3 regions of the Streptomyces sp. URMC 126 genome follow, and region 1 is predicted to be linked to each of the others. Evidence: riboswitches for the same ligand, from Rfam matches in the RefSeq annotation. Region 1 holds a riboswitch; each other region holds the start of a gene.

Evidence for each region. Region 1 has a riboswitch for cobalamin ahead of ACSNOK_RS28910 (HoxN/HupN/NixA family nickel/cobalt transporter). Riboswitches for the same ligand answer to the same signal wherever they lie in the genome.
Region 2: it holds a riboswitch for cobalamin, as region 1 does, so the genes downstream of both, ACSNOK_RS08465 (ribonucleoside-diphosphate reductase subunit alpha) here and ACSNOK_RS28910 (HoxN/HupN/NixA family nickel/cobalt transporter) in region 1, are expected to answer to the same signal.
Region 3: it holds a riboswitch for cobalamin, as region 1 does, so the genes downstream of both, ACSNOK_RS24115 (FecCD family ABC transporter permease) here and ACSNOK_RS28910 (HoxN/HupN/NixA family nickel/cobalt transporter) in region 1, are expected to answer to the same signal.

The regions. Positions count from the first base shown of each region.
Region 1 is NZ_JBPQTX010000353.1:27-6,249, reverse strand. Features, by position in the region: gene ACSNOK_RS28915 (APC family permease) at 1-976, opposite strand, end outside; cobalamin riboswitch at 1,285-1,511, shown strand; gene ACSNOK_RS28910 (HoxN/HupN/NixA family nickel/cobalt transporter) at 1,545-2,663, shown strand; gene ACSNOK_RS28905 (class I SAM-dependent methyltransferase) at 2,785-3,603, shown strand; gene ACSNOK_RS28900 (alpha/beta hydrolase family protein) at 3,681-4,949, opposite strand; gene ACSNOK_RS28895 (ArsR/SmtB family transcription factor) at 5,084-6,034, shown strand.
Region 2 is NZ_JBPQTX010000045.1:18,951-31,047, reverse strand. Features, by position in the region: partial or broken gene ACSNOK_RS08490 (HD-GYP domain-containing protein) at 1-1,070, shown strand, start outside; gene ACSNOK_RS08485 (tetratricopeptide repeat protein) at 1,411-2,397, shown strand; gene def (peptide deformylase) at 2,487-3,116, shown strand; gene ACSNOK_RS08475 (YciI family protein) at 3,189-3,608, opposite strand; gene ACSNOK_RS08470 (ribonucleotide-diphosphate reductase subunit beta) at 3,773-4,729, opposite strand; gene ACSNOK_RS08465 (ribonucleoside-diphosphate reductase subunit alpha) at 4,837-7,260, opposite strand; adenosylcobalamin-variant (AdoCbl-variant) riboswitch at 7,433-7,533, opposite strand; gene ACSNOK_RS08460 (hypothetical protein) at 7,771-8,094, shown strand; gene ACSNOK_RS08455 (hypothetical protein) at 8,091-8,282, shown strand; gene mctP (monocarboxylate uptake permease MctP) at 8,416-10,041, opposite strand; gene ACSNOK_RS08445 (DUF3311 domain-containing protein) at 10,038-10,313, opposite strand; gene ACSNOK_RS08440 (HAD family hydrolase) at 10,553-11,206, shown strand; gene ACSNOK_RS08435 (VOC family protein) at 11,285-11,659, shown strand; gene ACSNOK_RS08430 (radical SAM protein) at 11,699-12,097, opposite strand, start outside.
Region 3 is NZ_JBPQTX010000232.1:140-10,126, reverse strand. Features, by position in the region: gene dtd (D-aminoacyl-tRNA deacylase) at 1-20, shown strand, start outside; gene ygfZ (CAF17-like 4Fe-4S cluster assembly/insertion protein YgfZ) at 167-1,147, opposite strand; gene ACSNOK_RS24130 (Fur family transcriptional regulator) at 1,200-1,652, opposite strand; gene ACSNOK_RS24125 (ABC transporter substrate-binding protein) at 1,784-2,806, opposite strand; gene ACSNOK_RS24120 (ABC transporter ATP-binding protein) at 2,830-3,600, opposite strand; gene ACSNOK_RS24115 (FecCD family ABC transporter permease) at 3,600-4,682, opposite strand; cobalamin riboswitch at 4,782-4,920, opposite strand; gene ACSNOK_RS24110 (FABP family protein) at 4,914-5,519, opposite strand; gene ACSNOK_RS24105 (DsrE family protein) at 5,797-6,162, shown strand; gene ACSNOK_RS24100 (DUF3099 domain-containing protein) at 6,217-6,495, opposite strand; gene ACSNOK_RS24095 (DUF1416 domain-containing protein) at 6,696-6,983, opposite strand; gene ACSNOK_RS24090 (sulfurtransferase) at 7,022-7,864, opposite strand; gene ACSNOK_RS24085 (LmeA family phospholipid-binding protein) at 8,323-9,027, opposite strand; partial or broken gene ACSNOK_RS24080 (hypothetical protein) at 9,200-9,987, opposite strand, start outside.

The DNA of each region.
Region 1 (6,223 bases):
CGTTGTAGGGGATGCGGGAGGCGCCCAGGAGGCCGGTGAAGACCGATGCCACGGCGGTGATCAGCACCAGCACCGTGACGGCGTCGGCGGCCCCCCGCCCCCAGGTGCGTTCCAGCACGGCGGAGGCCACGGACGACGAGGCGACGTTGTCCGCGTCGAGCATGTCCCGCCAGTCCACGACGCCCAGGGTGCCGATCTGGAGCAGCAGATAGATGCCCATGATGCCGAGGATGGAGAAGATGATGGAGCGCGGAATGGTGCGCCCCGGGTCCTTGATCTCGGCGCCCATGTAGGCGGTCGTCCAGTAACCGCCGTAGTCGTAGATGCCGATGGTCAGCCCCGCCGCGAAGCCGATCCAGAAGTGATGGCTCGTCAGCTCGAAGGCGTGGGACGGGTAGGTGAACGCCCGGTCCGCGCTGAAGTGGGTGAACGCGGCGGTGATCACCAGCACCACCGCCGCGATCATCACGCACCAGAGGACCGCCGTGATCCGGGCCATGTTCTCCACCCGACCCCACAGCAGCGCCACGACCACCACGATGAGCGCCAGCCCGGTCAGGTCGCCCTGCGTCGGGGTCATGCCCGGCCACAGGTAGCCCAGGTACTGGACGAAGCCCATCACGCCGCTCGCCATGGCCAGCGGCACGTAGAGCATGGCCGTCCAGACGAACAGGAACGGCATCAGCCGGCCCGTCCGGTACTGGAACGCCTGCCGCAGGTAGACGTAACTGCCGCCCGCCCCCGGCAGGGACGCGCCCAGCTCGGCCCAGACCAGACCGTCCGCGAGGGCGAGCAGCGCCCCCGCCAGGAAGCCGATGACGGCCTGCGGGCCGCCGAAGGCCGCGACCATGAGCGGAATCGTGACGAACGGGCCGATCCCGCACATCTGGCTCATGTTGATGGCGGTGGCCTGGAACGGCCCGACGCGGCGGACGAATCCGTCCCGGCCGTCCGGTGCGTCGGCTTTCACTCCCATGGCGACCGCCCTTCCCGTTGGCGCGTTACCCGCACTCGTAGCACCGGCCCGCCCGGCGCGTCCATCACCCCGCACGAGGCCGGCACGGACCGTGACACGGGCATCGCCCGAACAGCGCACGGGAGTTGGGGACCATGAGCCGGACGGGGTGATGGGTGACTCTGGCCGGGCGCTCCGCACCGCGTCAAGACCCGGGGCGCACGCGGCCGGAGCGCACGGTGGAACGGAAGCCGGTAGCGCGACCGGAGCGCCCCCTGAGGCAGGACATGACAATCGCCACTCTCGGTGTATCCGCACTGGCAGGGGCGTTACAGTGACCCGGCCGTGGTGTTCGGGAAGACCGGTGCAGGACCCTCCCCCCGGGAGGAGTCCGATTCCGGAGCGGCCCTCGCCACTGTGATCGGGGAGTGACCGTCCCGTTCCACGCGGCCCGCCGGGCGCGTGGAGCCACTGGCCGCAGCCGGCTGCCGGGAAGGCGGGGGCGGGCGCGAACGAACCCGTCAGCCAGGAGACCGGCCACGGCATCTCAGTGAACCGATCCACGAGGTGCTGGAGCGTGAACCCCAAGATGACCCTGCCCACCGACGCGCCCGCCGGGCCGTCCGCCGCCTTCCGCTGGCGCCGCCAGGACACGGTGCGGACCGCCGGCCTGCTCGCCGTCATAGCCGCCCTGCACGTCGTCGCCTTCGGCGTGCTCTTCCTGCTGGTCGTCCCGAGCCACTACGAAGTGGGCTCCAAGGTCTACGGCGTCGGCCTCGGCGTCACCGCCTACACCCTCGGCATGCGGCACGCCTTCGACGCCGACCACATCGCCGCCATCGACAACACCACCCGCAAGCTGATGGCCGACGGCAAGCGCCCGGTCTCCGTCGGCTTCTGGTTCGCCCTCGGCCACTCCAGCGTCGTCATCGCCATGGCCGCCCTGGTCGCCGGCGGCACGCATATGGCGAGCACGCTGATGGACGAGGACTCGTCCGCCCACCAGACGCTCGGCATCGTCGGCACCACCGTCTCGGGCGGCTTCCTCTACCTCATCGCCGCCCTCAACCTCGTCGCCCTCGCGGGCATCCTGCGCATCTTCCGCTCGATGCGCGAGGGCCGCTACGACGAGGCCGAGCTGGAGCAGCACCTCGACTCGCGCGGCTTCATGAACCGGATCCTCGGCCGCTTCACCCGCTCGATCAGCCGCCCCGGCCAGATGTACCCGCTGGGCTTCCTCTTCGGCCTGGGCTTCGACACCGCCACCGAGGTCACCCTGATGGTCATGGCCGGCAGCGGCGCCGCCGCCGGACTGCCCTGGTACGCGATCCTCTGCCTGCCGCTGCTGTTCGCCGCCGGCATGAGCCTCTTCGACACCCTCGACGGCACGTTCATGAACTTCGCCTACCAGTGGGCGTTCTCCAACCCGGTGCGCAAGGTCTACTACAACCTCACCATCACCGGCCTGTCGATCGCCGTCGCCTTCCTCATCGGCACCATCGAACTGGTCGGCGTGCTGCACGAGAAGCTGGAGCTGGACGACGCGGTCACCGGCTGGATCGCCGGACTGAACCTCGACAACGTCGGCTTCGTCATCGTCGGCCTGTTCGTGGTGGTCTGGGCCGCCGCCCTCGCCTACTGGCGCTTCGCCAAGGTCGAGCAGCGCTGGGCGGCGCGCGGCGCGTCGGCCCCGGCGACGGAGGGCTGACCGGACCCCGACGGTCCGCGGACACCGCCCGTCCCCCCACGGCTTGGGCCGACACCGGGACGGGCGGCGCCCCGCGGGTCTACCGTGAAGGGGAGTGCATCCGCCTTCGGTCAGGAGCCCCATGGACCGCGAGAAGATCACCCTCACCGGTGTCCCGGAGACCCTCCTCGCCACCCTCCACGCCCGCGCCCTCGACAGCCGCTCCCGACGCTCCCTCCTGCGCGACCGCACGGCCCTCCAGACCGTCCGACGCCTCGACTACGACTTCGGCAGGACCGGCATGACGTCCGTGAACGTGGCGGGCGTCGCCCTGCGCGCCCGCTGCCTGGACGACTGGACGGCCGCCTACCTGGCCCGTCGCCCCCGCGCCACCGTCCTCCACCTGGCCTGCGGGCTCGACACCCGGGCGCACCGCCTCGCCCGGTTCCCGGAGACCCGGTGGATCGACGTCGACCTCCCCGAGGTCGTCGCCCTCCGGAACCGTGTCCTCCCGTCGCCCGGCGGCGACTACCGCACCCTCGCGACCTCCGTGACCGCCGGCGGCTGGCTGGAGGAACTGCCCGCCGACCGGCCCGTGGTGGCCGTCTTCGAAGGACTCGCCCCGTACCTGCGGCCGGCCGAGGGGGAGCAGCTGATCCGGCGGATCGCCGGCCATTTCCCGCGCGGACAGATCCTGTTCGACTGCCTCAGCGGCCTGGGCGTCCGTCTGCAACGGCTGGTGCCCCTCTTCCGCAGGACCGGCGCGACGGTGCGCTGGGGCATCGACGACCTCCACGCGCTGGAACGCCTGCACCCGGGGCTGACCTGTCTCGACGTCGTCCGCGGCTGCGACCTGCCCGACGTCCGCCACATCGGGCCGCTGGCCCGCGCGGAGGCGGGTCTGACGAGCCGCGTGCCCGGGTTGCGGGACGTGTTCCGGCTGGCGCGGTTCGAGTTCTGAGGGGGAACGCCCCTGGCCCTCTCCCGGAGGGGGCACCCCCGTTCCGCCGTGTTCCGACGGCGCGCGGCGGCGCGGTCTCAGGGGGTGCCGGGGCGCGGCCCCGGCGAGAAACGGTGAAACGGGGGTGCCCCCTCCGGGAGAGGGGCCGGGGCGAGCCCGCCGGCCCGGTGGAAGAACGAACGCACCAGCCCCCGCACCACGGGAACCGACCACCCCGCCCCACCCGGCCCGACGAGCGCGTCACGATCCCGAGCCGACATCAACCCCTCCGCCTGGAACCGCGGCGCCAACGCCGCGTAATCCGTGAACACCCAGTGCCCCGCACGGGACAGCCGACGACGCACGACCCGCCCGCCGGAGCGTGCCGTCACGGCCGGCCACGACCGCTCGAACCGCTCGTTGTGGAACCCGTCCGTCCCGGCCAGCAGCAGCGGCCGGTCCACCCCCTCCCGCGCCACCGGGAACAGCTCCCCGGGACGGCCGTCGGCGCCCGGCGGGTGGTCGAGGTACCCCTCCAGGTTCGCCGCCGCGCGGATCCGCCGGTCCCGGCGCATCGCCTCGGTCACCGCCGTCCCGCCGAGAGAGTGCCCGTAGACGCCCACTTGCCCCGGGTCCAGGGCCGCGCCGAGCCCCGGGGGCAGCGACCGGCCGGTGGCCGGGTCCGCCAGCCGGTCCAGAACGAACCGGAGGTCCGCGATCCGGGTCTCGACCAGGACGGAGAAGAGGTCCGGCCCCGGCTCCCCGGTGAGGACCGTCGGCCGCACCCGCTCCCGTCCGGGCATCCCGACCGGGAACTCCACCTCGCCGGCGTCCCCCGGATGATCGACGGCGGCCACCACGTACCCGTGGCTCGCCAGATCCTCCGCGAGCCCGGTGCCCATGGTGCGCGGGTCGCCGCCGCCTGGGCTGTACAGCAACACCGGCCGGCGCCCGGCGAGCGCGGGCGCGTCGACGTACGCGTGGCCGCGCGTGGCCGCCCAGTCGACACCCGCCTCCGGCAGGCGGTGCACCCGGACGTCGATCTCCCGGAAGAGCACGACCGCGCCGGGCGTCATATGCCGCGCCCGGGGGAGGCCCCGGACCGGCCCGGCCGGGTAGAACACCGTGACCATCACCTCCCGGACCGGGACGGCCGGTGTCAGCGGGTCGGGCCGGGACCGGTCGACCAGGTACAGCACGGTCGCCCCGACCCGGTGCGGACCGGTCGGAGCCGGCAGCACCGGGACGAGCGGCCGGCCCCCGGCGGCCCGCGCCGGTGCGGCCGCGCCCACGGCGAGCAGCAGACCCGCCGACGTGGCGGAGGCGATGACGGACCGTCTGCCCACGGCCCGGCTCGTATACGGCATGATGCGTTCCCTTCGTCGAACGGCCCCCGCGTGTACGGATGAGGGGCACGGCAGGCATGCTCGCCGTCGACGGGCGGTCCGGACGAACGTTCAGGCCGAGACCGAAAGGCTGGCGTGGGGGGAGGGGGAACGCGGTGCTCCGCGTCCACTTGACGGCGGACGACCTCGCCCGGGTGCGGTTCGCGCCCCGGCCGGCGCCGCTCCAGGAGCTCAACGCGGCCCTGAGCATGCTCGTCCACCCCCGCGACGCGCTGCTGTTCGGCCGGTGGCGGAACCGGCTGCTCCGCGCCCTGCCGCCCGCGGCGGAACCGCTCGCGGACCTCGTCCCCCTCGGGGTGGCGCCCCGCTTCCTCGACGTCTTCCACGACACCCTCGCGGACGGGCTGGACGCCGTCCGGGCCGCCCCAAGTCTCGTCCGCCCGGAGCTGGAACGCGTCCACGGCGGACGGCCGCCGGCCCCCTGGGTCCACCGGCTGCACGAGGACGACCCCGCCGCCTGGCGGCTTCTGCGCCGAGCCCAGCGGGCGGCGTTCGACACCGTCCTCGCCCCGGTCTGGCCCCTGGTCCAGGACCTGCACCGGGCCGAGTTCACCCGCCACGCGGTCACCGCCGCCGAACACGGCACCGGCGCGGCGCTCGCGGCCCTCGTCCCCGGCGGCCGGCTGCGCGGCACGGTCTGGGAGCTGCCGGCTTCCACCGACCGGGACCTCCGCCCGGCCGGGCGCGGTCTGCTGCTCCTGCCCACCTTCCACTGGACGGGCCACCCGCTCGTCGCCGACCTCCCCCACGGCCCGCTCGGCATCACCTACCCGGCCGGTCCCGGCCTGCCCCTCGACCCGGCCGGGGCCGAGGGCCCGGCCGAGCCGCTCTCCGCCGTGCTGGGCCGGACCCGCCTGGACGTCCTGCTCCTGCTGGCCCACGAACACACCACCACCGGCCTCGCCCGCCGGCTGGGCGTCAGCAACGCCACCGCCTCCGCCCACGCCACCGCCCTACGCGGCGCGGGCCTCGTCACCTCGACCCGCCGCGGCCGATCGGTGCTTCACCGCCGGACGGCGCTGGGGGACCTGCTGGTACGGCGGTGAGCCGGGCGCCGCGTACGGCAAGGCCGCGAAGCGCCCGACCGCTAGCGCGTGGACTCGCCGGGCCTCCGGGGACCACGGGAACAGCGGACACACGGCCGGGCGGCACGCCCGGACGGCTGCGCCCCGGCTTCCGGCCCTGACTTCCGGCCCCGGCAGGGTCTCCGCCCCCGGCCCCGGCTTCCGGCCCCG
Region 2 (12,097 bases), on a different contig from region 1:
CGCCGGTCGGCGCCGCGGGCTCCCTGGCGTACGCCCTGCTCGGGGACGGCGGCGTGGCACAGTCGGTCACCGTGGTGCTGGGCGCCACCCTCGCCGGTGCCGCCGGCCGCCCGGGCGGCCCCGGCCACCGGGACCGGCCGGCCCGCCGCCTCGCCGCCACGGCCCTCACCGCCGGCGGCCGCCACCTGCTGCCGGCCGCCGGTCCGGCCGTACCCGAGCCCTGGCAGGGCCCGGCCCACCCGCTGTCCTTGCTGCTGCTCCTCGCCCTGACCGTGCTCGCCGACGCCGCCCTCGCGGCGGTCCTCGCCCGGGCCCGGGCGGGCTGCCGCTACCCGGCGGCCCTCCGCGCCGAGCTGCGCGCCCTCCCGGGGACCGCTCCGACGGTCTGCGCCACCGCCGTGGTGGCCGCCCTGGCCCCCGCCGTCGCCGGGCCCTGGGCGCTGCCCGTCTGCTGCCTGCCCCTGCTCGCCGTACGCCGCGCGGGGGCGCGTGGGGAGGCGCCCGGGCCCTGCCCGCCCGCCGTCGCCTCGCTCGCGCGCGCCACCGACCTCGCGGGATGCACCCCCGCCGGTCACGCACGGCGCGTAGCGGCTCTCAGCCGTGCCGTCGGCCGCGAGCTCGGTATGGCGGAGCGCGACCTCGCCGTCGTCGAGTACGCGGCGCTGATGCACGACGTGGGCCAGCTCTCACTCGTCGACCCGGTCCCGGCCGGGGCCACCGAGCCGCTGCCCGCCGAGGAGCGGCGCCGGCTGGCCCGGCTGGGCGGCGGCGTGGCGCGGCTGGCCCCGCTGGACGCCGCGGTCGCGCCGGCCGTCGCCGCCGTCGTGGAACGGCAGGCGGACCCCTACCGCGAGCAGCCGCTCGCCGCCCGCGTCGTCCGGACCGCCAACGCCTACGACGAGCTCACGGCCCCCAGCGGCCCCGGCGGCCCCGCACGCGGAGGGCACGGGGAATCCGCGCGCGCCCTGGAGCGGCTGCGCCGGGCCACCGCGTACGACCACGAGCCCCGGGTGGTGGAGGCGCTCGCGCGGGTGCTCGCGCGCGGCACGCCGGTGCACCCGGACCCGTGAGACGCCTGCCGCGTCCCGAGTAGCACGACTAACCCACGGGTAATGAGCGGGCGTCCGACGGGGCATGGTTGGATGCGAAGAGAAGCACGCAGCGGGCGCGGAGCACGCGGAGAGACGAACGACCGAGAAATCGTGACGGGAAAGCGGGATCGGGGGGTGTCATGAGCGCTGTCGCGGCGTATGCGTCGTGGAGGGCGTCGCTCCCCGGCACGGCGGCCCGGCCCGCGGGCGGGACCGTCAGCAAGGCGTGGCGGGCGGCCGTCGGGGAGGACGGCGCCGGCCACCAGGGCCATCCGGCGTGGTTGCACGCGGAACGTCGACATACCGGCAGGCGGACATCGTGAGGATCTTCGGCAGGGTACGGCACCGGCCTTCCGCCTCGTGGCGGCAGGCCACCGACCGTGCCTTCACGCTCATCGGCGACGGCCGGTACGAGGACGCCGGCGCGCTCCTGACGCGCGCCGCGGACATGGAGCCGTGGCTGTCCGAGTCCTGGTTCAACCTGGCCCTGCTGCACAAGTTCCGGCACGACTGGGAGCAGGCCCGCGCGGCCGGGCTGCGCGCGGTGGCGCTGCTGGACCGCGACGCGGGCGCCCCCGACTGGTGGAACGTGGGCATCGCCGCCACCGCCCTCCAGGACTGGCCGCTGGCCCGCCGCGCCTGGCAGGCGTACGGGCTGCGGGTGCCCGGCGAGGGCGGCCCGGCCGGCGAGCCGCTCGGCATGGAGCTGGGCAGCGCGGCCGTCCGGCTCTCGCCCGAGGGCGAGGCCGAGGTGGTCTGGGGCCGCCGGCTCGACCCGGCCCGCATGGAGGTGCTGTCCATCCCGCTGCCGTCCTCCGGCCGCCGCTGGGGCGAGGTCGTGCTGCACGACGGCGTCCCGCACGGCGAGCGGGTGACCGCCGCCGGACCGTCGTACCCGGTCTTCGACGAGATCGAGCTGTGGGCCCCCTCTCCGGTGCCCACCTGGGTCGTCCTGCTGGAGGCCGCCACCGAGGCGGACCGGGACGCGCTGGAGCGGCTGGCGGCCGACGCCGGGTTCGCGGCGGAGGACTGGTCGTCCTCGGTGCGGCTGCTGTGCCGCACGTGCTCGGAGAGCCGGATGCCCAGCGACGAGGGCGACGGCGAGCATCTGGATCCGCACGACCACAGCGAGCCGGGCCACCCCGGGCCGCTCGGCCACCGCACGGCCGGCTCCGGCCTGCTGTGGGTGCCCGAGCGCGAGTGCGGCATCGCGGCCCCCGCCGGGCTGGTCCGCGGGCTGCTGGACGGCTGGGTCGCGGACAGTCCCGACACCCGCGAGTGGCGGGATCTGGAAGAGGTCTGCTGAGCGCCGGGCCCGGTCCGCTTACCCTGGATGGGCCCTGGGCTCCGGGGCGTGACAGTGCATTCGGGTTGTGAGAGAGGCGTACGGCGGCGATGGCGCAGCGAGAGACCGACCAGCCGGTGAACGACGAGTTCATCGTGGACACCGAGGACTGCGAGGCGCGGGAGACCGCGCACCGCGAGCGCGGCACGTCCCGTCCGATCACCGTGGTCGGCAACCCCGTCCTGCACAAGGAGTGCAAGGACGTCACGGAGTTCGACGACGACCTCGCCCGCCTCATCGACGACATGTTCGCCAGCCAGCGGACCGCCGAGGGCGTCGGCCTCGCCGCCAACCAGATCGGCGTCGACCTCAAGGTCTTCGTCTACGACTGCATGGACGACGAGGGCGTCCGGCACGTCGGCCACGTCTGCAACCCGGTCCTCGACGAGCTCCCGGCCGACCGCCGCGTCCTCGACGACTCCAACGAGGGCTGCCTGTCCGTCCCGACCGCGTACGCCCCGCTGGCCCGCCCCGACTACGCGGTGGTGCGCGGGCAGGACATGAAGGGCAACCCGATCGCCGTCCAGGGCACCGGCTACTTCGCCCGCTGCCTCCAGCACGAGACGGACCACCTGTACGGGTACCTGTACATCGACCGCCTCTCCAAGCGCGACCGCAAGGACGCGCTCCGGCAGATGGCCGAGGGCACGCCCCGCTACCCGGTCGTCCCGAACGACTGACGCGTCCCGGCCGGGCGGCGCCCGCACCCCCGCCCGGCCTCGCGCTCAGGCGCTCCCCGCCCGGTCGCCCGCTCAGGCGCTCCCGCGCAGCCGTTCGCGGAGCGCCTCCTCGCGGGCGGCCTCCTCGGGCGGGAGCACGTCGGAGGGGAAGTCGGACGGCTCGAAGATCCGCCGGAGTTCGACGACGCCCTCCCGGAACGGGATGCGCGTCGCCCACTCCCGGGCCTGGTCCATCGAGTCCACCCGGATGACCCAGTAGCCGGCGATCAGCTCGCCGATCTCGTCGAACGGCCCGTCGATCACACTGGGCTTCCCGCCCGCGAACACCACCCGGGCGCCCTCCGAGGACGCCCACAGCCCGTCGGCGGCCAGCAGCGCGCCCGCCTTGGCCAGGGCCTCGTTGTACCGCTGCATGTCGGCGATCTCCTGCCGGGTCGGCAGCACGCCGGCCTCGGACTCCTCGGTCGCCTTGACGATCATCATGACGCGCATCAGGTGTGTCTCCTGTCCCGTTGCTGCCCCCTGATGACCAGCCTCCCCGCCGGCGGACGCCAGCCGGGCGCCCCGGCCGCCGTGTCGCCGGTTTTTCGCGAGAACGGGAGCGGGCCCTCCCGGAAATCTCCGGAAGGGCCCGCCGGTCGCCGAAACGTGCCGGCTCAGAACTCGTCGTCGAACGCGACCGTGCCCTCGACCGCCACCTGGTACGCGGAGGCGCGGCGCTCGAAGAAGTTGGTCAGCTCCTGGACGTTCTGCAGCTCCATGAAGGAGAACGGGTTCTCCGAGCCGTAGACCGGGGCGAAGCCGAGGCGCTGGAGGCGCTGGTCGGCGACGCACTGGAGGTACTCGCGCATGGACTCGGTGTTCATGCCCGGCAGGCCCTCGCCGCACAGGTCGCGGCCGAACTGGAGCTCCGCCTCGACGGCCTCCTTCAGCATGTCGGTGACCTGCTGCTGGAGCTCGTCGTCGAAGAGGTCGGGCTCCTCCTGGCGGACGGTGTCCACGACCTCGAACGCGAAGTTCATGTGCATCGTCTCGTCACGGAACACCCAGTTGGTGCCGGTGGCGAGGCCGTGCAGCAGACCGCGCGAGCGGAACCAGTACACGTACGCGAACGCGCCGTAGAAGAACAGGCCCTCGATGCACGCGGCGAAGCAGATCAGGTTGAGCAGGAAGCGGCGGCGGTCGGCCTTCGTCTCCAGCCGGTCGATCTTCTCGACCGAGTCCATCCACTTGAAGCAGAACTGCGCCTTGTCGCGGATGGAGGGGATGTTCTCCACGGCCGCGAACGCCGCCGCGCGCTCCTCCGGGTCGGGCAGGTAGGTGTCGAGCAGCGTCAGATAGAACTGGACGTGCACGGCCTCCTCGAAGAGCTGCCGCGACAGGTACAGCCGCGCCTCGGGGGAGTTGATGTGCTTGTACAGCGTCAGCACGAGGTTGTTGGCCACGATCGAGTCGCCGGTCGCGAAGAACGCGACGAGCCGGCCGATCATGTGCTGCTCGCCCGGGGAGAGCTTCGCGAGGTCGGCCACGTCGGAGTGGAGGTCGACCTCCTCCACGGTCCAGGTGTTCTTGATCGCGTCGCGGTAGCGGTCGTAGAAGTCCGGGTACCGCATGGGACGCAGGGTCAGCTCGAAGCCCGGGTCGAGCAGGTTCTTCTGAGTAGAGGCTTCCGGCACGGAGTGCTGCCCTTCAGGGGTGGTGGTCGGGCGACGGGCGGGCATTACTGGCAGGCCTCGCAGGACTCGGGGTTCTCAAGGGAGCAGGCGATGGCGTCCGCGTCGGGCGCGGCCTGCTGGACGGGGACGGTGGCGGGGGCGCTCGAAGCGGAGGAGCCGCCACCGGACGCCGCGCGGGCGATCCGGGTCGCCGGACGCGAGCGCAGGTAGTACGTGGTCTTGATGCCCTGCTTCCAGGCGTACGCGTACATCGAGCTGAGCTTGCCGATGGTGGGCGAGGCCATGAACAGGTTGAGCGACTGGCTCTGGTCCAGGTACGGGGTGCGGGCCGCGGCCATGTCGATCAGGGCGCGCTGCGGGATCTCCCAGGCGGTGCGGTAGAGGTCGCGCACCTCCTGCGGGATCCAGTTCATGTCCTGGATCGAGCCGTTGGCGTCGGTCATCGCGTCACGCGTGGCGCGGTCCCACACGCCGAGCTTCTTCAGGTCCTCCACCAGGTAGGTGTTGACCTGGAGGAACTCACCGCTGAGCGTCTCGCGCTTGAACAGGTTCGACACCTGCGGCTCGATGCACTCGTAGACGCCGGCGATGGACGCGATCGTCGCGGTCGGCGCGATGGCCAGCAGCAGCGAGTTGCGCATGCCGACGGAGGCGATCCGGGCGCGCAGCGCGTCCCAGCGCTCGGCCCAGGTCGGCTCGGTGTTCGGGTAGTGGTCCGGGTGCAGCACGCCGCGCGCGGTGCGGGTCGCGGACCAGGCCGGGTGCGGGCCGTGCCGCTCGGCGAGGTCGGCGGACGCCTCGTACGCCGCGAGCATGATCCGCTCGGAGATCCGGGTGGACAGCGCCTTCGCCTCGGGGGAGTCGAAGGGCAGCCGCAGCCGGAAGAAGACGTCCTGGAGGCCCATCAGGCCCAGACCGACCGGCCGCCAGCGGGAGTTGGAGTTCCCCGCCTGCTCGGTCGGGTAGAAGTTGATGTCCACGACGCGGTCGAGGAAGGTGACGGCCGTGCGGACCGTGCGGTCGAGCTTCTCCCAGTCCATCTCGCCGTCCGCGCCGAGGTGGGCGGCGAGGTTGACGGAGCCGAGGTTGCAGACCGCGGTCTCGCCGTCGTTCGTGACCTCCAGGATCTCCGTGCAGAGGTTGGAGGAGTGGACGACCTGGCCGGGCTCGGCGGTCTGGTTGGCGGTGCGGTTGGCGGCGTCCTTGAACGTCATCCAGCCGTTGCCGGTCTGCGCCAGGGTGCGCATCATCCGGGCGTAGAGCACCCGCGCCGGGATGGTCTTGACGGCCTTGCCCTCGGCCTCGTACCGGCGGTACGCGGCGTCGAACTCGTCGCCGTACAGGTCGACCAGGTCCGGGGTGTCGGCCGGGGAGAACAGCGACCAGTCGGCGTCGGCCTCGACGCGGCGCATGAACTCGTCCGGGATCCAGTGCGCGATGTTCAGGTTGTGGGTGCGGCGGGCCTCTTCGCCGGTGTTGTCGCGGAGCTCCAGGAACTCCTCGATGTCCGCGTGCCAGGTCTCCAGGTAGACGCAGGCCGCGCCCTTGCGCCGGCCGCCCTGGTTGACGGCGGCGACGGAGGCGTCGAGCGTCCGCAGGAACGGCACGATGCCGTTGGAGTGGCCGTTGGTGCCGCGGATCAGCGAACCGCGCGAGCGGATGCGGCTGTAGGACAGACCGATGCCGCCCGCGTGCTTCGACAGCCGCGCGACCTGGTGGTAGCGGTCGTAGATCGAGTCCAGCTCGTCCAGCGGCGAGTCCAGCAGGTAGCAGGACGACATCTGCGGGTGGCGCGTGCCGGAGTTGAAGAGCGTGGGGGAGGACGGGAGGTACGAGAGCGTGCTGGTGAGGCGGTAGAGCTCGGCCACGTCCTCCAGGGCGCGGACCGAGTGGTCCTCGGCCAGACCGCAGGCCACGCGCAGCAGGAAGTGCTGCGGGGTCTCGATCACGTTCCGGGTGATCGGGTGGCGCAGCAGGTAGCGGCTGTGCAGGGTGCGCAGGCCGAAGTAGCCGAAGCGGTCGTCGGCGCCGTCGGCGAGCGCGGCGTCGACGAGGGCGTCGAGGCGCTCGGCGTGGGTGCGGACGAACGCGGCGGTCTCGTCGGCGATCAGGCCCTCGCGGTGGCCGGTGGCGACGGACGCGGAGAAGGAGACCGCGCCCTGCCCGGCCGCCTCCTCGGCGATGGCGAGCGTGAGGAGCCGCGCGGCGAGCCGCGAGTACTCGGGCTCCTCGGAGATCAGCCCGGCCGCGGCCTCGGTGGCCAGCGAGCGCAGTTCGGCCTCGTCCGACCCGGGGTGCCGGCCGCGCAGCGCGGCGGCGGCGACCTTGCCGGGGTCGGTGGCGGGCAGATCGGCGGTGAGCTCCGTCAGGGTGCGCAGGAGCGCGGTCCCGGGGCCGCCGGTCGCTACCGTGTCCGCCTCGGGCGCTGAAACCGGACCTGAAGCTGGTTCCGCGGGCGCGATCGTCACGTGTGGCTCTCCCTCGCTCGGCTGGGGGCCCGGCGGGAGGGCAGGGGGGCGCGCACGCGCAGGCGGCGGCGTACGGAGGCCGTACGAGGCGTGCGCGCGGGCGTCCACCGGCCCAACCCGCGAGGCCCGGACGTGTTCAGACGCCGTACCGGGCGGGCCCGGTGATGGCGTGCTGCCGGCAGGTCCTCGGACTGCGGAACGGGTGGATTGGGCCCGTACGTACACCGTTGCGGGACAGTTCCGGATTTCCACCGGATTCCCCTGCGGCGACAGCGAGCACGAGCATACATCTAGTGCCGACGGTCGCGCGTGCCCCCACATGTTGTGTCGTCCCGTCATGAGGCGGTCGCGGAATGTGCTAACGGGAAGGGGGCCGAGCCGCCGTTCACGGAAGCGATCGCCACTCGCCGGGCGGGAGAAGGGCGGGGCGCTCGGGCTTCACGAAAGCGTAGGCGGACCTGTTCCAGGGATCGGGCCCGCCGGGCGGCAGAACGTCCGTACGATCCGCTCATGTCGAACGGGAGATCGATCACAGTCGGGCCCGAAGTCGTCCTGACGCGCGGCGGAACCACGGCCTCCTTCGACGGGGCGCGCCTGCGTGTCGGCCGGGACCGGACGGTATGGACGCTGCCCCTCCGGGCGCTGGACTCCGCGGCATGGACCCCGGACGGCGCGGTGCGGGTCGGCATCCACGGGGACCCGGGCCGGCACGACCACGGCCTCGGCCGGGCCGTGGTGCTGCGGGCGCCCAACCGTCGATCCGCGGAGGCGTTCCTCGCGCGGGGTGGTCACCAGCCTCGTCGGGGGCGGGGCGCGGCGTCACCTCCGTGGTGACCGCTTGGGGGTCCTCCCCGGCGGCGTACGAGGGGCGCGTCGAGCTCGTCTACGACCCCGAGGACCCCAGGCGAGCCAGTCGGCCCCTCACGGTCGGCTTCGCCTTCCGGACCCTGTTGCTCGCGGCTGTGGCCCTCGTTCCCACGCTGGTCTTCCTCTCCTGCGTCCGCTCCAACCTGCCGTGGTGACGCCCCATGCCCGGCCCGTGCCGCCCTGGCCGCCGGCGGCCGTCACCACGACGCGGACTCCCGCGACCTCGGCCACCTGGCCGGCGGCAGGGAGGCGGGCCGCGCCGGGGGACGGCCGTAACCGCCCTGGGCGTCAGTGCCCGCCCGGCGCTCCCGCCGTCGCCGGGGGCAGCTCCACCTGGACGCCCGGGTCGCCCGCGTCCGCCGTGTAGTCGGAGGGGCGCGTCGCGTCCACGCCGTCCGGCACCTTGGTGGCCCGGAAGACGAGGGTGAGGACGACGGCGACCAGGACGTTCAGCGCGAAGGCCGTGAGCCCGATGTACCCCTTCTCCCCGATCAGAGGGATGACGTTGGTGTTGCCGAAGTGATCCTGCGTGGCACTCGGGGTGTCGTACGCGCGCCAGGTGCCGTAGATCATGCCCACCGCCCAGCCCGCCAGCAGCGCCCAGCGGTGGAACCAGCGGGTGAACAGGCCGCCGACCAGGGCGGGGACGGTCTGGAGGATCCAGATGCCGCCCAGCAGCTGGAAGTTGATGGCGACCGTCTTGTCCATGGTGAGGACGAAGACGAGCGCGCCCACCTTCACCAGCAGCGAGGCCAGCTTGGAGACCTTCGCCTCGTGCGCGGGCGAGGCGTCCGGCCGCAGGAAGTCCTTGTAGATGTTGCGGGTGAAGAGGTTGGCGGCGGCGATGGACATGATGGCCGCCGGGACCAGGGCGCCGATGCCGATCGCCGCGAAGGCGACGCCGGCGAACCAGTCGGGGAACATGTCCTCGAAGAGCTGCGGGATGGCCAGCTGGCCGTTCTTCACCTTGACCCCGGCCGCCACCGCCATGAAACCGAGCATGGCCAGCAGGCCCAGCATCAGCGAGTACAGCGGCAGGATCGTGGTGTTGCGGCGGATGACGTTGCGGTTCTTGCTGGAGAGCACGGCCGTCACGGAGTGCGGGTAGAGGAAGAGGGCCATCGCCGAGCCGAGGGCGAGCGTCGCGTACGCCCACTGCGCGTCCGGCCCGGTCGCCAGGGCGCCGCGCGGCTTGCCCGTGTCCGGGTTCTTGACGGAGAACGCCTCGCCCGCCTTGGCGAAGATGTCGTCGAAGCCGCCCAGTTTGATGGGAATGTAGATGATGGCGACCGCGATGACGATGTAGATGAGCGCGTCCTTGACGAACGCGATCAGGGCCGGGGCCCGCAGCCCGGAGGAGTAGGTGTAGGCGGCGAGCACACCGAAGGCGATGAGCAGCGGCAGGTCCTTCATAAACCAGTTCGACCCGCCGCCGACCCCCATCACGTCCAGAACCGCCTGGATGCCGACGAGTTGGAGCGCGATGTACGGCATCGTGGCGAGGAGGCCGGTGAGGGCGAGCGCCAGCGACAGGCCCCGGGAGCCGAAGCGGCCCCGGACGAAGTCGGACGAGGTGACGTAACCGTGCTTGTGCGACACCGACCACAGGCGCGGGAGGAAGGTGAAGACGAGCGGGTAGCAGAGGATCGTGTACGGCACGGCGAAGAACCCGGCCGCGCCGCCGGCGTAGACGGCCGCCGGCACGGCGACGAAGGTGTACGCCGTGTACAGGTCGCCGCCGAGCAGGAACCAGGTGATCCAGGTGCCGAACGAGCGCCCGCCGAGCCCCCATTCGTCCAGGTTGTCGGCTTGCTCCGCCCGCCGCCACCGCGCCGCGTAGAAGCCCATGACCGTGACGGCCAGGAAGAAGATGATGAAGACGGTGAGCGCGACACCGTTGACGCCGTCCTTCACGGCCGCCCACCCCGCTTCCGGTCCCGCTCCTGCCGGCGCACGAGCACGTAGGCGACGGTCGTCAGCGCGGTGGAGACGATCACCCAGAGCATCTGGTACCAGTAGAAGAACGGTATGCCGATGAACGCGGGCTTCAGCCGGGCGTAGGAGTCGACCCAGAGCATCGCGCCGAACGGCAGGGCGAGGCAGACGCCGGCGACGGCCATCGGGAGGGTCACGACCGGCTTGCGGCGGCCGTCGGCGGGTGGTGCGGAAGCGGGTGGTTCGGACATGCGACGGCTCCGTCCCCGTGCGGTCGGCGGCATGGCGCGACGCTCGCTGAGCGATTCCTCGCGGCGCGATCATTCGCGTAATGCGCACGAAATCTAGGGGAGGGAGCCTCCGGTCGTCACCCCCTGTCCGGATATCGGTATGGCAACATCAAGTTCCTTGGCGGGTGAGGTGGCAGAGGGTGGGCGCCCGTCGGTGATCGCCCCTGATGCCGCGTCCGGCCGCGCATAGGCTGACGGGCATGCGCGAGAAACCTTTCGACCTCGTCATCTTCGACTGCGACGGCGTGCTGGTGGACAGTGAACGGATCTGCGTCCGGGTCGAGGCCGAGTATCTGGCCGAACTCGGCGCGCCTTTCACCGAGGCGGAGATCATAGAGACGTTCGTGGGGTCCCCGCCGGAGGTGGTTCGGGCGGCGGTCGGGGAACGTCTGGGCCGGCCCTTGCCCGAGGACTGGTGGAAGCCGTACGAGCAGCGGTACGTGGACGCGTTGGCCGCCGAGTTGACGGCCGTGGAGGGCGTCGCCGAAGTGCTGGAGGAACTGGACGTCCCCTTCTGCCTCGCGTCCAACGGCGGCCACGCCGGAATCCGCAGGAATCTGCGGACCGTCGGGCTCCACAACCACTTCGACGGGCGCGTCTTCAGCGCCGAGGACGTGGCACGTGGCAAGCCCGCCCCCGACCTCTTCCTGTACGCCGCCCGAGCCCTGGGCGCCGACCCGAGCCGGTGCGCCGTGGTCGAGGACAGCCGGTACGGAGTCCGGGCCGCTCGCGCGGCGGGCATGCGGTCCTTCGGTTACGCCGGCGGACTGACGCCCGCCGCCTGGCTGGAGGGGCCGGGCACGGTCGTCTTCGACGCCATGCGGGAGCTGCCGGCGCTGCTCGCCGCGGGGTGAGCGGGCGCTCCGGCGACGGCAACGCGGTTGTGACGCACGGTGCTTGTGAGCGTTCGTGGTGTCTGCGATGATCGCGCAATGCTGAGCATCGGAACGCTGGTTCTGGGCGTCGACGACATGGAGCGGGCCGCCGGGTTCTGGACGCGGGCCCTCGGGTACGTGCCGCGCGACGGTGCCGTCGACGCGTCCTTCACCGTCCTGGTACCGGCCGCCGGGGGTGCCGGCCCCCGGCTGTCGCTGATGCCCAGCGACACGCCGGCCGACCGGCACCCGCGCGTCCATCTCGACCTGTACGCGAACGACGCAGCCGAACAGGCGGCGGAGATCGAGCGGTTGCTGGGGCTCGGGGCCGAACGGGTCGACTGGGACCGCTATCCGGAGGACCCGGACTTCGTCGTCCTCGCGGACACGGAGGGGAATCGCTTCTGCGTGATCGACATGAGTCACGGCTGACCGGCGGCGAGTCCCCGTGCCGTGCCGGTCCCGCTTCGGTCAGAGGAAGTCGGCGTGCAGCGTGGACGGCACCTCGGCCGCGTACGCCCGCAGCGCGTCGTCCAGGGAGACGCGCCCGCTGAGGAGCAGCTCCAGCAGCTCGTTCTGCGGCCGGTAGTGGCAGGACCCGCACAGCGCGGTGGACAGGGGGTCCGTGGCCTCCCAGGCGGCGTGGGCCGCGCCGTCCAGGACGCCGGGCCAGCCGTCCGTGACGACGTCACCGAGGCGGTAGCGGGGGTCGGGGCTCACCTGGAGGCAGGGGTGGAGCCGTCCGCCGGAGTCGACGGCGGCCGTGAAGCGGCTGTAGTGGCAGCGGCCGAAGCGGGCCCGGCGGTCGCCGCCGGGCGGGGCGCCGGCCGGATGCGGCGGCCGGACTTCGAACGCGTCGTCCGCGAGCAG
Region 3 (9,987 bases), on a different contig from region 1:
CGGTGCTGTTGGAGGTGTGAGGGGGAGGGGCCCCGACCCCGCCGGGCCGGGCGCCCCATTCAGCCTGTCCGGCGTTTGAGGGCAACCGCGCGGAGCGCGGTTTCAGGGGGTGCGGGGGCTCGCCCCCCCGAGAAACGGTGAAAGGGCGGGACCGGGGCACCCCCCCCTACGGCTCGACCACGACCTCCTGCGCCGCCGCCGTCCCCTCTCCCACGATCAGCGCCGCGTCCACGGGAACATTCCGCTTCACGAGCGCCAGCGCGATCGGCCCCAGCTCGTGATGGCGCACGGCAGTCGTCACGAACCCGAGCTGCCGCCCGTCGGGCCCGTCCGAGGCGAGCCGCACCGGGGCACCGTGCCCCGGCAGGTGCACCTCGCTCCCGTCCAGGTGGAGGAAGACGAGCCGACGCGGCGGCTTGCCCAGGTTCTGGACGCGAGCGACGGTCTCCTGGCCCCGGTAGCACCCCTTCTGGAGATGCACGGCGGTGCCGATGAGTCCGAGCTCATGCGGGATCGTCCGGTGGTCCGTCTCCAGCCCCAGCCGCGGCCGGTGCGCCTCGACGCGCAGGGCCTCCAGGGCGAGGACGCCCGCCGCCGGCCCGTGGCCGGCCGCGAACTCCTCCAGCCGCTCGCGCGGCAGGAACAGGTCGCGCCCGTGCGGGGTCTCGCGGACGACGACGCCGTCGGGGACCTCGGCGATCGAGCCGGCGGGCAGGTGGACGACGGCGATCTCGTCGGTGCGGTCGGCGACCTCGACCCGGTAGAAGAACTTCATGCTCTCCAGGTAGGCGATCAGCGCCTCCTGGGTGCCGGGTTCCACGTGCGCCCAGACGGTCGTGCCGTCGTCGACGAGGGAGAGGGCGTGCTCGATGTGGCCGTTCGCGGTGAGGACCAGCGCCTCGGTGGCCTGCCCGGGCGGCAGCTCGCTGACGTGCTGGGTGAGCAGCAGGTGCAGCCAGCCGAGCCGGTCGTCGCCGGAGACCGTGACCACGCCGCGGTGGGAGAGGTCGACGAAGCCGGACCCGTCGGCGAGCGCGCGCTGCTCGCGGAACGGGTCGCCGTAGTGCGCGGCGACGCCTTCGTCCGGGCCCTCGGCGGGGACGGCGCCGGGCAGCGACAGCAGAGGGCTCTTGGATTGACGCAGCATGCGCCCAGCCTACGACTCGCGCGGCGGGGCCGGATGCCCCGTACGGCCCGGCCTACGACCCGGCCGGGGTCTTCCCCGCGGCGGCCTTCCCGGACGAGCAGGAGCCGCACCGGCCGAAGATCGCGAAATGCTTCATGTCGGTGTCGAAACCGAACTCCGCTCGCAGCTTCTCGGTGAAGCCGGCGGCCACCGACAGGTCCGCCTCGATCACCCCGGTGCAGTCCCGGCAGACCAGGTGTATGTGGTCGTGCCGGTCCGCGAGATGGTACGTGGGGGCGCCGTGGCCGAGGTGGGCGTGGCTGACCAGGCCGAGCTCCTCCAGGAGCTCCAGCGTCCGGTAGACGGTGGAGATGTTGACGCCGCCGGCCGTCTTGCGGACCTCGGTGAGGATGTCGTCCGGCGTCGCGTGCTCCAGCCGGTCGACCGCCTCCAGCACCAGCTGGCGCTGCGGCGTCAGCCGGTAGCCGCGCTTACGGAGATCGCTCTGCCAGTCGGTGTCCACCACCTCTCCAGTCTAGGCGGGGCCGGCCCTTCCCGGCCCCCCTCGGGCGGCTCCCGGGTCCCGGCCGCCTGCCCGGGGCTCCCCCGACCACCTTCGCGGATCCCCTTGGATCAGCTCTCGCGAATCTCCTTGGGTCAGCCCTCGCGGACCTCCTTGAGGTAGCGGGCCAGGGCCGCGATCGCCTCCGGGTTGCGCGGGCTCTCCACGAGGTCCACATAGTCCAGGACGAAGATCCGCTTGTTCTTCACGGCCGGGACGTCGGCCAGCGGCGGGTAGGAGAGCAGGAACTTCCGCTTCTCCTCGGCGCCGACGTCGCCGTAGTTGTTGATGACGATGACGTCGGGCCGCCGGTCCACCACCGTCTCCCAGCCGACCGTCGTCCAGGTGTCCTTCAGGTCGCTCATCACATGGTCGCCGCCGGCCTTGGTGATGATGTCGTGCGGCCCGGCGAAGGCGCCCGCCGTCACCGGCTTGTCGCGGCCGTCGTCGTAGAGGAAGACCTTGGGCCGCTTGCCGTCGGCGGGGATCGTGGCCTGGGCGTCGGCGACCTTCTTCTTGAACCCGGCGACGAGCTTCGCCGCCCGGTCCTCCACGTCGAAGATCTTCCCCAGGGTGGTGAGATCGGTGTAGAGCGCCTCCAGCGGCGGCATCACGCCCCGCTCCTTGCCGCTGCCGCTCCGGCAGGACTCGGTGAGCACGTACGAGCCGATGCCCAGCTTCTTCAGCGCGGCGGGCGTGAAGCCGTCGCCCTCGCCGAAGCCGTAGTTCCAGCCGGCGAAGACGAGGTCGGCCTTGGCGTCGAGGACCATCTCCTTGTTGATCTGCTTCGTGGACAGCCGCTTGACCTTGTCGTAGCCGTCCTTCCAGGGGACGTCTTCCGAGTGGCTCGTCTTGTAGGCGGGTGCCACGTAGCCGGCCATGTGGTCCTCTAGGCCGAGCGCGAACATGATCTCCGCGATGCCCACGTCGTTGGTCACCACCCGCCGCGGCGCCTTGTCGTACACCGTCTTCACCCCGCAGTTCTCGATGGTGACGGGGTAATGGCCGGACGCCGAGGACTTCTTCGCGTCGTCGGACTTCTCGTCGTCCACCTGGGCGCCGCAGCCCGCCAGGGCGAGGGCGGTGGCCAGACAGACGAGGGCACGGGCGGTGCGCATGACGGGGCTCCTGGGGAAGGGGGTCACCGGGGCAGGCGGTCGAAGAGGAGTTGCGGGACGCCGGACACCGGGTGGGGCACCCGGTGCGCCCGTACGCCGAAGACGTCGGCGAGGAGACCGGCGGTCAGCACCTCGTCCGGCGGTCCGGAGGCGACGAGCCGGCCGCCGTGGACGACGTACAGGACGTCGCAGTGGGTCGCGGCGAGGTTGAGGTCGTGCAGCGCGGCGAGCACGGTGAGACCGGACTCCCGTACCAGGGCGAGGACTTCGAGCTGCTGGCTGATGTCCAGGTGGTTGGTCGGCTCGTCCAGGACGAGCACCCTCGGCTGCTGGGCCAGGGCGCGCGCGATCAGCACGCGCTGCTTCTCGCCGCCGGAGAGGGTCAGGAAGCCGCGTTCCGCGAGGTGCCCGGCGCCGACCCGCTCCAGGGCCGCCGCGCAGACGTCGGTGTCCTCGCGGGAGGTGCGGCCGGCCGCCCGCTGGTGCGGCATACGGCCCATCGCGACGACTTCGGCGACCGTGAAGTCGAACTCGCCGCCCGACTCCTGCGGCAGCGCCGCCAGCCGCCGGGCGCCCTCGCGGGCGGTGAGCCCGTGCAGGTCGTCGCCGTCCAGCAGCACCCGGCCGTACGTCGGCCGCAGCGCCCGGTACACGCACCGCAGCAGCGTCGACTTCCCGCTGCCGTTGGGGCCGACGACGCCGACGAACTGGCCGCTCTCGGCCCGCAGTTCCACGTCCCGGACCAGCCGGGCGCCGGCCACCTCGACCGACAGGTCCTCGATGTCGACCCGCATCAGGCCCCTCCGAAGGTGTAGCCGCGCCGGCGCATCAGCAGGATGAAGCAGGGCACGCCGATCAGCGCGGTGATCACGCCGACGGGCAGTTCGACGGGCGCGAGCAGCAGCCGCGAGACGACGTCCACCCACACCAGCAGCACGGCGCCCAGCAGCGGCGCGACGGCGAGGACGCGGCGGTGGTCGGCGCCGACCAGCATCCGGGTGGCGTGCGGGACCATCAGCCCGACGAAGCCGATGGCGCCGCTGACGGCGACGACGGCACCGGTGACGGCCGCCACCACGACGAACAGCACCCGGCGCCGCCGCTCGGGGTCGACGCCGAGCGCGGACGACGTCTCGTCGCCCATGGCCAGGACGTTCAGGCCGCGCGCCGACCACAGCAGGTAGCCCAGGCCCAGCAGCACGGCACCGGCGGCGATCGGCACGGACTGCCAGCTCGCCCCGCCGAGGCTGCCGAGCAGCCACATCATCGCCGAGCGGGCGGCGTCGCCCCGGTCCGCGCTGAAGACCATCAGAGTGGTGATCGCGGAGAAGCCGTAGTACATCGCGGTCCCCACCAGCACCAGCCGCAGGGGGGTCAGCCCGTGCCCGGTACTGCGGGCCGCCGCGTAGACCAGGGCCATCGAGGCGAGCGCGGCGAGGAACGCCGCGCTGGACAGCGCCCATACGCCGAGCGAGCCGAGCACGCCGAAGAGGAGCACCGCGTTGGCGCCGACGGCGGCGCCGGAGGAGATGCCGAGCACGAACGGGTCGGCGAGGGCGTTGCGGACCAGCGCCTGGGTGGCCACGCCGACGGCGGCGAGACCGGCGCCGACCACGGCCGCCAGCAGGGCGCGCGGGAAGCGCAGCTCCCAGACGATGGTGTAGGCGGAGATCTCGTCCGCCCCGATCCGGCCGCCGGTCAGCCCGGCGCCCAGATAGCGCAGCACGCGCCCCCAGCCGATGCCGGAGGAGCCCAGGGCGACGCAGCAGAGGAGGGAGCCGAGGAGGGCCACGGTCAGCCCGGCGAGCAGGGGTGGCAGCGGGATCCGCCGTGCCGGTGCGGTGGTGCCGGGTGGGGCCTGGGCGGTGACGGCCAAGGGGACGCCTTCGGCTCGGGCCGTGGGCCCGGGCACGCGTGCCCGTAAGGAGCCCCGCCGCGCTGCGGGGGGCCTCCCCTCGCAGTCCACGGCGAGTTGTCAGGAGCTGACGCCGCCGCGGGTGATCGGGCTCGCGGAACGGGTGTTCCGCCTACCGTTGCGGGTCAGCGCCGGATTTCGACCGGACTTCCCCCGCGGGGCGCTTCGTGCGACTTGTACGACAGCCGGGGGTTACGGCTGCTCGGGGTTGTACGGGGTGCCGTCCGGGCGGAAGAAGGAGACGCCGTCCGGCAGGTCGTCCGGCAGGTTCCGCGCCCACTCCTCCAGAGCGGCCACGTCGGCGGTCTTCTTCAGCTGCGCGGACATGTACGGCCGCAGCGGCACCTCGGGGGTGGCCTTCTCGCCGACCCACATCAGGTCGCCCTTGACGTACCCGTAGAGGCGCTTGCCGCCCGAGTACGGGCCGGACGCGGCGGTCCGTGCGACCGCGTCCGTGACGATGTCGATCTGCGGCTTCTTGTCGGCGAGCTCGCCGTACCAGACCTCGACGACGCCCTGGTCGCGGATCATGACGACCTCGACCTTGCGGTCCTTGTCGATCCGCCAGTAGCCGCTCTCGGTCTCCAGCGGGCGGACCTTGTTCCCCTCGGCGTCGAGCACCCAGCTGTGCGAGACGTACTCCAGGAAGTCCCGGCCGTCGTGGGTGAAGGTGACTTCCTGCCCGAAGTTGCACTTCTCGGAGCCCGGGAAGTCGGCGACGCCCGCCCCCTCCCACTTGCCGAGGAGGAAGACGAGGGGCACGAGGTCCCGGTGGAGGTCGGAGGGAATCTCGATCATGGGATCAGCTCAGACGATCTGTAGGGGGCGAACAAGGAGGGGTCAGCGCTGGCCCTGGTACAGCTTCTTCCAGGTCAGCCCGGCGAACGCGAGAACGCCGACGGCGACCAGGACCAGCAGGGTGGTGAAGACTGCCTCAAGCACGAGCGCGCTCCTCGGTCGGAGTGAGGGGTTACGGACCTGCGACGAGTCTAGTCGGCCCGCTCCGGATCGGCGGTGTGAGGTGGGACGGGCCGCGGAGGGCCCCCGGTACGGGCGTCCGGCCTAGAGTGATCCCATGCGGAAGAAGCTCGTGATCAAGGTGACGGCGGGCGCGGACGCGCCCGAGCGGTGCTCGCAGGCGTTCACGGTGGCGGCCGTCGCCGTCGCGAGCGGCGTCGAGGTCTCGCTGTGGCTGACGGGGGAGTCGTCCTGGTTCGCCCTGCCGGGCCGGGCGGCGGAGTTCGAACTGCCGCACGCGGCGCCGCTGCCGGAGCTGATCGACGGCATCCGGGCGGGCGGCGGCATGATCACCGTCTGTACGCAGTGCGCGGCGCGGCGGGACATCGAGGAGAAGGACCTGATCGAGGGCGCGCGCATCGCGGGGGCCCAGGTCTTCGTCGGCGAGGCCATGGCGGACGGGGTGCAGGCGCTGGTCTACTGACCGCTCGCCTCAGCGGCCGCTCCAGGACCGATCTGGGGCCGCTCTGGGATCGCTCTACGGGCCGTCCCGCTGGTCGTCCCGCCCGCGCCGGTCGTCCAGCTCGTTCCACCAGCGGTCGGACTCGGGGTCGCCCGTCTCCTCGTCCCACCAGCGGTCGTCCGGACCCCGGCGGTTGGCCACGATGGCCGCCACCGGGGGGATCACCATCGCGAACAGGCACATGCCGATGGCGGCGGGCACGGACCACAGCCGGACGACGGCCCAGGCCAGGACGAACATCCCGACGCACGTGCCCATCATGGCGAAGTACAGGTGACGCCGCCGCGCGTACATGCTTCAACGGTACGGCGGGGCCCGGTCGCCGTACAGCGCGCCCGTGGCGCGCCGCGGAGGGCGCGCCGGAGGGCCGCACCCCGCCATCAGGGCGTCCAAACCCCGGGGTGCGGCCCTCCGGCCGGTCCGGCGCGCGAGGCGCCGTGCTCAGTGGGCGGCGTCCTTCAAGACGTGTGCCGCCTCATGCGGTGTACGCCGCCTTATACGGCGATCGCCACCTCCGCCAGCCCGCCCGGCTGGGCGACGACCGTACGGTCGGCGGTCGCGCCCGGGACGAGCGCGCGCACCGTCCAGGTGCCCTCGGCCGCGTAGAAGCGGAACTGCCCGGTCGCGGAGGTGGGGACCTCCGCGGTGAACTCGCCGCGGCTGTCCAGCAGGCGCACGTAACCGGCGACGGGCACCCCGTCACGGGTCACGGAACCCTGGATGGTGGTCTCGCCCTGCTTGGCCGTCGAGGCGTCGGGGCCGCCGGCCTTGGCTCCACACATGCTGCGTACCTTTCCTCGTTCGTGCTGTCGTCGGACGGTCAGTTGGCGCCGAGCTCGATCGGCACGCCGACGAGGGAGCCGTACTCGGTCCAGGAGCCGTCGTAGTTGCGGACGTTGGTCTGCCCGAGCAGCTCGTGCAGGACGAACCAGGTGTGCGCCGACCGCTCGCCGATCCGGCAGTACGCGATGGTGTCCTTCGTCAGGTCCACGCCCGCGCCCTCGTAGACGGCGCGGAGTTCGTCGTCCGACTTGAACGTGCCGTCGTCGTTGGCCGCCTTGGACCAGGGGATGTTGCGCGCCGACGGGACGTGGCCGGGCCGCTGCGACTGCTCCTGCGGGAGGTGGGCGGGGGCGAGCAGCTTGCCGCTGAACTCGTCGGGCGACCGGACGTCGACCAGGTTCAGGCTGCCGATCGCGGCCACCACGTCGTCCCGGAAGGCGCGGATCGAGGTGTCCTGCGGCTTGGCCTTGTACTCGGTGCGCGGGCGCCGCGGGACCTCGGCGACCAGGTCGCGCGAGTCCAGCTCCCACTTCTTGCGGCCGCCGTCGAGGAGGCGGACGTCCTCGTGGCCGTAGAGCTTGAAGTACCAGTAGGCGTAGGCGGCGAACCAGTTGTTGTTGCCGCCGTAGAGGACGACCGTGTCGTCGTTGGCGATGCCCTTCTCGGACAGCAGCTTCTCGAAACCCGCCTGGTCGACGAAGTCGCGGCGGACGGGGTCCTGGAGGTCCGTCCGCCAGTCGATCCGGATGGCGGACTTGATGTGGTTCTTGTCGTAGGCCGAGGTGTCCTCGTCGACCTCGACGATGACGGTCTTGGGGTCGCCTGCGTCGATGCGGGCCTGGACCCAGTCGGCGTCCACCAGGACGTCACTGCGGCTCATGCTGTTCTCCTCCGGGGCAGTTGCTGAGGTACGCCAAGGGCGCGCCGGGCGCCGGCGCATGGCGGTGATGCGGGAGGGGGGCCGGAGCTGCCGGCCGAGGAGGGGACGGAGCCCCTGTCAGGCACGGCGACACAGCATGGCGGCCACGCGGCACAGGTCGACTGCCCGCCGCTTGGTGAGATCCGCCTGTCGCCTCATGGTGCGATCGTAGGGAGGGCGGGGGAGGGGTGTCACCGACGTGTCGGTATATGAGACGAATAGTCTCACCATGTGGGCAGGCAAGTGCCGGACCAGCTGTTTTTCCGGCCCGTCCGGCGTTTGAGGACAAGCGCGCGGAGCGCGGTTTTCGGGGGGTCCGGGGGTTTGCCCCGGGAGTCGGCGAAGGCGGGCAGTCCCTAGGCGCCGCGACGGGCGGGCCGTACCTGCCGTACCGCCTTGGGGACGGTGCGGGGCGCGCCTCACCCCGCCAGCCGCACGCCCGTCCCCCCGAGCGTGATCTCCACGCCCTTCTCGTTCGTCTCGACCTTCTCCAGCTTGATGCCCCGGGGCAGCCCGGTGATCTCCCGCTCGAAGTCCGTCTTCTTGCGGATCAGCCCCTCCAGCCCCGGCAGATCCGACGGCACCTTCTCCGCGTGCACCCGCACCCGCGTGTCGCCGACCAGGCTCACCGTCGAGACCACGCTCCGCTTCACCACGCCCATCGGCAGCGGGATGCTTCCGGTCACCTTCACCCGGCTGGTGCCGGACGCGTCCTTGCCGCCGTAGCCGACGGTGATCCCCTGACCGGCGATGCGGCTCAGGTCCTCGTACGAGATGTGGGCGGTGCCGGAGGCCCGGTCGGCGACGGCGGAGCTGAAACTGCTGTCAATGCGCACGCCGTGCAGGGTCGCGTCGAAGTCGCTCACCCGGATCGACTTGTCGCCCGTGCCGGCCGTCACGCCGCCGTCGAGCGAGACCTCGACCTCGTCCAGCTTGGAGTCCGCGACCTGGGTCAGGAACGGGAAGCCCTTGATGGAGACGTCGGGCTTGCCCGACATGTTCTGGCTGCTCCGTATCTTGTCCGCCGCCTCGTCCTCCACGTACCAGACCGCCACACGGTCGGCGGCGACGAAGAGGCCGCCCAGGATCACGACGACGATCAGCAGGGTGCGTATGGCGCGCATCGGGTGACGTTCTCCCAGGGTCGGTTCGGGCCTTGCCGTTCCGGCGAGCCTACCCAGCCGGTCGCCGGGGTCACGTGGTCCCGACGACCATGAAGACGGCGAAGGGCCGCCCCCGGTTTCCCGGGGACGGCCCACGTGACGGGGCACACGGCCCGCCTGTCGCCGTACGGCGTCAGAAGAGCGCCCGCCCCACCACGTAGACCGCCGGGGCGGCGAGCGCCAGCGGCAGCGCGACGCCCGCGGTCATGTGCACGAAGCGCGACGGGTAGTCGTAGCTCGCCACCCGCAGGCCGACCAGCGCGCAGACGCCCGCGGCCAGACCCAGCAGGGCCGCCGAACCTCCGGTGTGGGTCAGCTGGCCGCCGAGGACGCCCGCCCCCGCCGCCGCGAGCAGCGCGACGACCGGGGAGGCCACCGACGGCAGCGGCAGTGCCCGGGCCAGGACCGTCACGGCCACCGCGATGCCGCCGACCACCACCGCGTCCCGGTCGGCGGCCAGATGGCCCGCCGCGAGGACCGCGAGGACCGTCGAACCGCCGGCCGTCGTCAGCCCGTACAGCCGCTCGTCCGGCGAGGCGTGGCTGCGCAGCTGGAGCATGACCACCAGCAGCAGCCAGACGCCGAGCGTGCCGAGCACCACCGTGGGGGCCCGCTCGGCCTCCACCGCCAGCAGCCCGGCGTCGGCGACCAGACCGCCCAGGAACGCCAGCGCGATGCCCTGCCGGGCGGGCCACATCCCGTTGAGCCGGAACCAGCCCGCCGCGGTCACCGCCTGGAGCAGCACGACCGGGACGGCCACCGCCGCCTGGCCGAGCGGCGCGGCGAGCGCCACGAGCGCGGCCAGCACGGCCGTCAGCAGCGCGGGCCGGAAGCCGGGCGACAGGATCTGCGGCCGGCCTTCCGCCTTGGCCTTCTCCGCGGCCGTCATCGGCCGCTCCGCCTCGCCGGCGACGGCCGGCA